One region of the Bacillus safensis genome, then DNA from elsewhere that is predicted to be linked to it. Evidence: predicted binding sites of a transcription regulator. Region 1 holds the regulator's gene; each other region holds the start of a gene.
The links. Region 1 encodes CtsR, which represses protease genes until heat stress. Its sites were predicted from a motif close to ATGGTCAATAAAGGTCAAACA; they were not measured.
Positions count from the first base shown of each region.

Region 1 (3,283 bases):
GCTGAGTCAAAATCATGAGTTCATTCAGTATATTACTTGAAAGTCCCTTAATGATACCTAAATCAATTCCAAGCCGCACATCTGACAAACACTTCGCTGTTTCCTTTGATTCAATCATACGACAATTGGCCAAAATTCCTAAGGAACGGTACACTCTGTCCTCAAGTTCAATTTTAGATGTTTGATATAACGCTTTTCGTGCAGATCGCTCTTGTTCAATGAGCTGAGCGGTCACACTATTCAAGTCATCTACAATGTCTTCTTCTGATTGACCAAGTGTCATTTGATTTGAAATTTGAAAGATGTTCCCTATTGCTTCGCTGCCCTCACCATAAATTCCTCTGACCACAAGACCTAATTGATTAATGGCCGGAATAATCCGATTCATTTGTCTTGTGAGCGCTAATGCTGGTAAATGCATCATGACCGAAGCCCTAATACCTGTACCTACATTGGTCGGACAGCTTGTTAAGTATCCTCGCTTTTCAGAAAACGCGTAATCCACTTGCTCATCAATCCAGTCATCTACCTGATTAGCCGCTTTTAGTGCATTGGCTAGCTGAAAACCTGGGAATAAGCACTGGATTCGAATATGGTCTTCTTCATTCAGCATCACACTGATTTCTTCATTTTCAGAAAGCAAACAGCCGCCAAATCTTGATTCAGCTAAATTGGGGCTAATCAAATGCTTTTCAACAAGTACCCTCTTTGCTAAAGGCTGCGTTTCATTCATTCGAATCAGAACAAAGTTTCCAATGTCCTTCACTTCCTGGCTAGCAAACTTTTGCTCGAATTGCTGGAGAACAGCTTCAGCTTCAGCTTGAGAAAACTGAGTTGGGAAACGAACATGCTCTAGATTGCGAGCTAGCCGGATACGACTGCTTAGAACAATGTCACTTTCTGGTCCTTTTTGTTTCATCCACTGACTAAGAGCGTCTTGAATAAAATGCTGGAGCGACATGACGTTAATCTCCCTCCCTCTGCTGAGATTGCTCATGCTCTAATGCACGAATTTGATCTCGAACTTCCGCTGCCTTTTCGAACTCTTCCTGTTCAATCAGCTGCTTCAGCTCTTGCTGCATTAACTCAAGTTTCCGGCGAACATGCAGGCTGCCGGCAATTCGTTTTGGTACTTTTCCATTATGGACTGTATTCCCACTATGGACTTTCCGTAAAACAGGGTTCAGATACTGATCAAATGTACGATAGCATTCTGCACAGCCAAATCGGCCTGTTTTTCTGAACTGCTGAAAGGTTAAGCCACACTTAGGACATTGATCCACTTCTTTCGCTTCTTGAAAAATAGACGAGCCCTTGTTCGCACTTGTGGTGAAGCTAGGATCAATATTCAATAAGCCTGATAATAGGTTGTGAATCGAGAAACCTTGGTTTCCACTCATAGCATATGAATCACTGTTTTCTTTTGCACATTGTTCACATATGTGCATTTCTTGTTTTTCTCCATTTATAACTTTCGTAAAGTGAAAAGTGGCTGGTCTCTCATTACATTCTTGACAAATCAATCTTTTCACCCGCTTTACTTTAATTTCAAAGCATTTAACATCGCTTTCATCATCCGAGCACGCAGTTCATCACGTTCAGGTAAATCAATATGCAATACAGAACGGTCCATGACACTAATCATCATCTTAGCTTCTCTTTCAGATAAAATGTTATTTTCAACAAGACGCATGATGATATGATCAGATGCAGCCTGTGATAAACGATGATATATTTGGGAAATAATATTGTTCAATAAGTCGACTTCATCATTCATTTTGACTTTAATGATGCGGATATAGCCACCGCCGCCACGCTTACTTTCAACGATATAGCCTCTCTCGCTCGTAAAGCGTGTATTGATAACATAGTTTATTTGTGAAGGTACGCATTGAAACTTATCTGCAATTTCATTGCGTTTAATTTCTAATATTTCTCGACCGTTCTGATCCAAGACTTCCTTCAAATACTGCTCGATGATATCAGAAATATTTTGTGCCACTCCTCCTCCTCCTCCATTGACTTTGACTATATTTGACTTTAATCTTACTATAAATTTTTTCGATCAATTTTTCAAGATAATCGCTCAACTAACAATATTATTTCCACATTTATATGGTGTCAAACCTCCCAAAAACACAAAAAAGACCAGTTCCGACTGGAACTGATCCTAATAGAAGCTTGGCGGCGTCCTACTCTCACAGGGGGAAACCCCCAACTACCATCGGCGCTGAAGAGCTTAACTTCCGTGTTCGGTATGGGAACGGGTGTGACCTCTTCGCTATCGCCACCAAACCTGATGGAGAGAATGTTCTCTCAAAACTAGATAACAATGTTCATGCTTCACATTAGAATATAGGTTAAGTCCTCGATCTATTAGTATCTGTCAGCTCCACGTGTCACCACGCTTCCACCTCAGACCTATCAACCTGATCATCTTTCAGGGATCTTACTTCCTTGCGGAATGGGAAATCTCATCTTGAGGGGGGCTTCATGCTTAGATGCTTTCAGCACTTATCCCGTCCGCACATAGCTACCCAGCGATGCCCTTGGCAGAACAACTGGTACACCAGCGGTGCGTCCATCCCGGTCCTCTCGTACTAAGGACAGCTCCTCTCAAATTTCCTGCGCCCGCGACGGATAGGGACCGAACTGTCTCACGACGTTCTGAACCCAGCTCGCGTACCGCTTTAATGGGCGAACAGCCCAACCCTTGGGACCGACTACAGCCCCAGGATGCGATGAGCCGACATCGAGGTGCCAAACCTCCCCGTCGATGTGGACTCTTGGGGGAGATAAGCCTGTTATCCCCGGGGTAGCTTTTATCCGTTGAGCGATGGCCCTTCCATGCGGAACCACCGGATCACTAAGCCCGACTTTCGTCCCTGCTCGACTTGTAGGTCTCGCAGTCAAGCTCCCTTGTGCCTTTACACTCTGCGAATGATTTCCAACCATTCTGAGGGAACCTTTGGGCGCCTCCGTTACATTTTAGGAGGCGACCGCCCCAGTCAAACTGCCCACCTGACACTGTCTCCCTGCCCGATAAGGGCAGCGGGTTAGAAGGTCAATACAGCCAGGGTAGTATCCCACCGATGCCTCCACCGAAGCTAGCGCTCCGGTTTCCAAGGCTCCTACCTATCCTGTACAAGCTGTACCAACATTCAATATCAGGCTGCAGTAAAGCTCCACGGGGTCTTTCCGTCCTGTCGCGGGTAACCTGCATCTTCACAGGTACTATAATTTCACCGAGTCTCTCGTTGAGACAGTGCCCAGATCGTTGCGC
Region 1 covers NZ_CP154909.1:94,062-97,344, reverse strand. The annotation lists gene AAYR28_RS00545 (protein arginine kinase) at 1-961, opposite strand, end outside; gene AAYR28_RS00540 (UvrB/UvrC motif-containing protein) at 966-1,523, opposite strand; gene AAYR28_RS00535 (CtsR family transcriptional regulator) at 1,538-2,002, opposite strand; rRNA gene rrf (5S ribosomal RNA) at 2,180-2,295, opposite strand; rRNA gene AAYR28_RS00525 (23S ribosomal RNA) at 2,357-3,283, opposite strand, start outside.

Region 2 (3,283 bases), 1.2 Mb from region 1:
AGGAACATGTGCTGTACATCTGGGTGTGCTTTTTCGATTTCATCCAGCAAAATGATGCTGTATGGTTTTCTGCGCACTTTTTCAGTCAGCTGGCCAGCTTCATCATGTCCAACGTAACCAGGAGGAGAACCGATGAGTTTGGACACAGAGTGTTTTTCCATGTACTCACTCATATCTAAACGAATGATCGCATCTCTTGAACCGAATAATTCTTCAGCTAACGTTTTAGACAATTCGGTTTTCCCGACACCTGTTGGTCCAACGAAAAGGAAGGAGCCTGTTGGTCTATGTTTCGATTTTAAACCAGCTCTGCTTCTTTTCACGGCTTTCGCCACTTTATCAACCGCATGTTCCTGTCCAATCACTCGTGCTTTTAGACGGACGTCAATTTCTTTCATTTTGGTTTGTTCGTCTGCTTGGAGTTTCCCGACAGGAATGCCTGTTTTTTGTTCCACAATGGCCTGAATGTCCTCTGCTGTAACGATATGCTCTTTTTCAGTTGTTTTGTTTTGAAGTCTTGCTTCAATGGCTTCTTCTTCATCGCGAAGCTTCGCTGCTTTTTCATATTGTTCTTCTTTTAGCGCAGCTTGTTTTTCTGCGGCAATTTGCGCTAGTCGGTTTGTCAGCTGATCTTCACTTGCTGCATCAATGGAGAGGTTCGCTTTTGAACCAGCTTCATCCATTAAATCAATGGCTTTATCCGGCAAATGACGGTCTTGAATATACCGCGAAGATAATTGAACGCACGCTTTGATTGCTTCATCTGAATAGGTGACACCATGATAGGCCTCGTATTTATCTTGAATGCCTTTTAAGATGTCGATTGCTTCATCTTGTGTTGGCTCATCTACGATAACGGGCTGGAAGCGCCGTTCGAGTGCAGCATCTTTTTCAATTTGGCGATATTCTTTTAATGTCGTCGCACCTACTAGCTGCAGCTCGCCTCTTGCAAGGGCTGGTTTTAAAATGTTTCCAGCATCCATTGATCCTTCTGCAGATCCTGCGCCCACAAGAAGGTGGATTTCATCTACAAATAAGATGATATTTTTACGGCTTTGCAGTTCTTTGATTAACTGCTTCATTCTTTCCTCAAATTGACCGCGTACACCTGTGTTTGCGACAAGTGAGGAGACATCTAATAAATAGATTTGTTTGTTCTTTAATTTATTTGGCACATCGCCGCTCGCAATTTTGAGCGCGAGTCCTTCTGCGATCGCTGTTTTCCCAACACCTGGTTCACCAATAAGAACAGGGTTATTTTTATTTCTTCTATTTAAAATCTCAATGACTCTTGCGACTTCTTCATCTCGGCCAATGACTGGATCAATTAAACCAGCATTTGCTCCATCTGTTAAGTTACGGCCAAGCTCATCGAGTAAGCCTTTTTGCTTTGGCTGCTCCATGTTTGGGGCATGACTTGCTGCCTGAGAGAAGAATGAACTTCCTCCAAAAAGCTGAGGTCCCATTTTCATTTTTGACTGCTCCATCAAAGAGGTATAGCAGTCTTCACATAAAACCATTTGGCTCCGGGACGAATTTACTTGCATATTCAGGCGAATAGTTGCTTCATTTACTTGACAATGTTGACAACGCATTTGCCATGACCTCCTTAAAATAAAGTTTGACTTTATTTGACCAATGAATGTTAAAGAAAATGGTCTATTGTTTGACCATCTTTGACTATAGTATACTCTGACCTATTTTGACTTTCAACTGTTTTGCTCAAAGGGGAATAAAAACCCTTTTTTGCATTTAATCATGGTTTGTCCTTCTTTTCAAGGAACTTGTCTCATAGGATAAAAAAGAGACAATCGAAAGTGATGGGTGCGGAGGGGTCACATGAAACGTTCAAATGAATCCGCTTTTCAGCTTGCCTTTGTTTATGTAGGAACAGTGGTTGGAGCTGGGTTTGCGACAGGGAAAGAAATCGTAGAATTTTTTGTTCGTTTTGGCTGGATTGGACTATTAGGAATCCTGATTAGCGGTGTTATTTTTACTGGCCTTGGGGCAAAAATGATGCTGATTTCGAAACGAATCGAAGCAGAATCTTATCAAGATATGAACCGTTTTTTATTTGGCGCAGCTGCGAGTCGATATATTAATATTGTCATGTTTTTTATTTTACTTGGTGTCACCTCAGTCATGATTTCAGGCGCAGGGGCTATTTTTGAAGAACAGCTTGGCATATCGAAGGAATATGGGGTCTTTTTGACGATCATTCTGAGCGTCATTGTACTATTTAAAGGTTCAAAAGGGCTATTTGGAGTCAACGTCCTTGTCGTTCCAATGCTGATTTTCTTTTCAATGATCGTGTTTCTTGATTCATTTGTGTTTAGCAGCAGTGAAAGTTATGTTCTTGCGCTGCAAATGGGTGAGGGCGAGTGGATATTATCAGCCGTGTCATATGGTGCCTTTAATTTAGCACTGTCACAGGCAGTGTTAGTACCCGTCGCAAATGAAATGACCTCTGAAGCAGTCATTAAAAAGGGAGCGGTGCTTGGGGGCGTCATGCTGACACTCATTTTGCTTGCTTGCTTCTTATCTCTTTCTTCATTAGATATGCTGGAGGCGTTTGATATTCCAATGGCCCAGGTAGTGTATCAAGTCGCAAACTCCATTCATCTCATTTATTTATTTGTCATCTTCGGTGAAGTTTTTACATCCGTCATAGGCAATTTATACGGGCTGGAGAGACAAGTGAGGGCATATATCCGAATGAACAGCATCTTTACGATATCCCTTATTCTCATATGCTGCTATGTGATTAGTAAAATTGGTTACGGTACACTGATTTCAACGGTTTATCCGGTTTTTGGCTATGTCAGCATCTTTTTTATCCTCTTTCTTTGTCTAAAAAAAGTGCCTGCCCCGCTAGATAAGTAAAGAAGGGATAGCCTGCATGAAAAATATGTGGTACACTATCCTCTGTGAAAATTGAACAAAAATCCGTGAAGACGGGAGAGGTTCTAGCAAAACCCTCTATAAAAAACTAAGGACTTGCCGTATCCTTGGATGTGGCATTTTTTATTTTTTATGGCTGGGACACCTCATACACATGTAAAGGTGTCTTTTCTTTTGAGAAAAATAGGGGTTTTCAGGAGCCTTTCAGATGCAGTGTTGTACGGTTGTACTCATCTGCAAAAGGAGGAGAACAGAAAATGAAAAATGAAAAAGCAGTCGTTGTCTTTAGCGGGGGACAGGACAGTACGACATGTTTATTATGGGCACTTCAACAATTTGAAGAGGTAGAAACCGTGACCTTTCATTATAATCAGCGTCATCA
Region 2 covers NZ_CP154909.1:1,266,221-1,269,503, forward strand. The annotation lists gene AAYR28_RS06435 (ATP-dependent Clp protease ATP-binding subunit) at 1-1,595, opposite strand, end outside; gene AAYR28_RS06440 (YkvI family membrane protein) at 1,840-2,883, shown strand; PreQ1 riboswitch class I at 2,955-2,999, shown strand; gene queC (7-cyano-7-deazaguanine synthase QueC) at 3,159-3,283, shown strand, end outside.
Region 2: the regulator CtsR is predicted to act here: its motif matches at 1,664-1,684, upstream of AAYR28_RS06435 (ATP-dependent Clp protease ATP-binding subunit).

Region 3 (3,283 bases), 720 kb from region 1:
ACGATTTGTGTGTTTGCTGGTTCGAATCCAGGTGTAAATGATGTCTACAAACAAAAGGCTGTAGAGCTGGGTGCTTATATGGCGAAGCAGGGCATTCGTCTTGTTTACGGCGGATCGCGTATTGGGTTAATGGGCGCGATTGCCGATGAGGTCATGAGACATGGCGGGCAAGTGATCGGGGTCATGCCTAAGGGGCTTTTTAGAGGAGAAGTCGTGCATCAAGAGCTGACAGAGCTAATTGAGGTAACAGGCATGCATGAACGAAAAGCGAAAATGAGCGAGCTGGCCGATGGGTTTATTGCGATGCCAGGCGGCTTTGGTACATATGAAGAATTATTTGAGGTGCTGTGCTGGGCACAAATCGGCATCCATCAAAAGCCGATTGGATTGTATCAAGTGAATGACTACTTCAACCCGCTCATAGACATGGTGAAATTCAGTGTACAGGAAGGTTTTTCGAATGAATCTCACCTTCAATTGTTACATGCTTCGAGTGAACCGGAGGAATTAATCACGCAGATGGCTTCTTATCAAACACCGTCTCTTCAGCAGAAATGGACGGAGCTGTCTTAAAGTATGATGAAAACAAAAAACCGTCTGTTCAGGAACAGACGGTTTGTGTTGTGATGATTATTTTTGGTCTTCTGTATTACGGGTCAAGACTTTGTCAATGAGTCCGTATTGAAGTGCTTCTTCCGCTGTTTTGAAGTTGTCACGATCTGTATCGCGCTCAATGACTTCAATTGGCTGACCAGTACGTTCAGCAAGTACTTGGTTCAGTTTATCGCGTAAAGAAAGGATTCGTTTTGCCGCAATTTCAATTTCAGTTGCTTGACCTTGGGCACCGCCTAGTGGTTGGTGAATCATGACTTCACTGTTTGGAAGAGCATAACGCTTACCTTTTTCACCAGCAGCAAGCAGGAACGCACCCATAGATGCAGCCATACCAATACAAATAGTTGATACCTTTGGTTTAATAAATTGCATCGTATCGTAAATGGCCATACCAGCTGTGATTGAACCGCCAGGGCTGTTAATGTAGATAGAAATATCTTTTTCTGGATCTTCAGCTTCTAAGAAAAGCAGCTGTGACACGATGGAGTTGGCAACATTGTCATCGATCGCAGAACCAAGCATGATAATACGGTCTTTTAAAAGACGAGAATAAATGTCGTAAGCTCTTTCCCCACGATTTGTTTGCTCAATGACTGTAGGTATTAAATTCATAATGTTCCTCCTTCACCTTTTAGGTAAGTATGTAATTCAATGATACATTTTTGGTCAATAAAGGTCAAACAAAACGCTGACCTAAATTCAAATACCCCTATCCATTTTCCCCAAAATCATTCCACTTCAAACCATCATATTAGTGTATGAATACAAAGTAATAAAATACATCATCATGACGAATGATTAATCATTGCTTTCTCGCAGCATTTCCCTTATAATTTGATATGCTGACGTTCAAAAAACATATCGTGCGCTCGTAGCTCAGTTGGATAGAGCGGTGGTTTCCGGTACCACGTCTGCCGGGGGTTCGAATCCCTCCGAGCGCGTACTTAGTATCTTATAGGATTCGATTAATAAATAGTGAAAAATGAGAAAACCCTTTTAAATAAAGGGTTTTTCTTTGTTTTTTATGTGATTGAATATGTAAGTAAACGTTATTAATTCGATTGGTTTTGCACAAATTTTTCACTTGTGTAACTTTCGAGTACTAACATTTTGGAACAAATCTAAAGTACTTATAGTCTCTTCTTCTCTAAACTCCTTCATAACATGAGCATAATATCTAAATAAAAATAACATCTGAGGAAAGATTGCGCCTGCATTTGATTTTGAAGTCCCGACTAATATGGTTGATAGTTATTTGACATACAAGAAAAGCGGAAACCGTTCTTTAGTTGAAATGGAAGAAACGAAGCATAGCAGTGAAATGAAGGGTGAAACATCAGTGTATGACATTACGTATGAGCTTCCGCATATAAACGTTGAGCGCCATACAGGTCACTTATTTAATGATGAACAGGTGGAGAAGAAAGACAAAAGAATCACGTATGAACTTGTAGATGGAGGTCGTAAGTTTTATAGTCCTATTTGGTCTTATATGGGGAAGTATAGCATGAAACTGAAATCACAGCCTATGGGGGTGAATCTCGTTATGGTGGATGTGCAACAGGAATTAGAGCTATACGCTCATATGTATGCTCATATGGATTCGGAAACGAAGGAATATGACGAGGTTCTTTTGAAGCCAGTGTATGCAGATGATCCGTTTCCGAATGGTTTGCCAGAAGAGAGGACATGGAATGGATAAAAAGCAAATAACAGAGAGGAGATAGGTGGATTGAGTTTTGCAGAAATTTTAAGGAAAGCTATGGATGAAACAAATATGTCACAGGCCGAATTGTCAAAGTTGACGGGGATAGGGAAATCATCAATAAGTCAATATGTATCAGGTAAGAATGAACCTAATCGAAATAGGAAAATTAAGATATTTGAAGTTCTGGGGAAGAGTCCTTTAGAGCATATTGATAAAATAAGTACGGATGGTTTTAGTGGGAAAATGTCTTTGAAAAAGGCGGCTAAGCTATTGGGGAAGTCAGAACAATTTGTACGTATTGGATTGCAACGTTCTGTCTTGCCTTTTGGCACAACTGTTAAATTAAATTCTAAATGGACTTATCATATAAGTGCAAAGAAATTTTATGATTTTATAGGCTTGAGAGTGAACTTTTGAGAGCTGTTCGGTGTTGTGTGTAATAGACAGGTATGCCGCAGTTAACGTTAATAGAAACATTGATAGATCAATGTTCACAGATTTAGGTCGTGTCGAAAGAGGCGAAATTAATATTACTCTTTCAACTTTAGAAAAGATCATAGGTGGTCTCGGAATGACTGAAGCGGAATTTTTCAGTTCTTTAGATTTTGAAAGTGAAGACCCCACATTAGCGAAACTAATGCGAGAAGTAAAACAATCTTCCAAGCGAGATCAATATCTAAATGATTATTTTTTAAAGACTACTTTAACCGGTAGTCTTTTTCTTTCGCCACTGTCGTCCTCTTATCAAAGGGCTTGATTTTACGTTACAAAATCAGGCCCTTTGATAAGAGATAGTTTTAATTTATACATCTCGTTTTATTTGTATTGTTCTTTATGAAATAAGTTTCTGTATTGTGGTAAAATAGAAAAAAATTGTAACGAGGTGTAATGATGGTAACTATAAATCTCGTGTTAGGAATTATTGCTTCAATCCTATCTATTTGTTCAATTGTTTTTTCA
Region 3 covers NZ_CP154909.1:3,071,290-3,074,572, reverse strand. The annotation lists gene AAYR28_RS15875 (TIGR00730 family Rossman fold protein) at 1-573, shown strand, start outside; gene clpP (ATP-dependent Clp endopeptidase proteolytic subunit ClpP) at 631-1,227, opposite strand; tRNA gene AAYR28_RS15865 (tRNA-Arg) at 1,481-1,556, shown strand; gene AAYR28_RS15860 (hypothetical protein) at 1,871-2,317, shown strand; gene AAYR28_RS15855 (helix-turn-helix domain-containing protein) at 2,348-2,740, shown strand; gene AAYR28_RS15850 (hypothetical protein) at 2,895-3,080, shown strand; gene AAYR28_RS15845 (hypothetical protein) at 3,215-3,283, shown strand, end outside.
Region 3: the regulator CtsR is predicted to act here: its motif matches at 1,278-1,298, upstream of clpP (ATP-dependent Clp endopeptidase proteolytic subunit ClpP).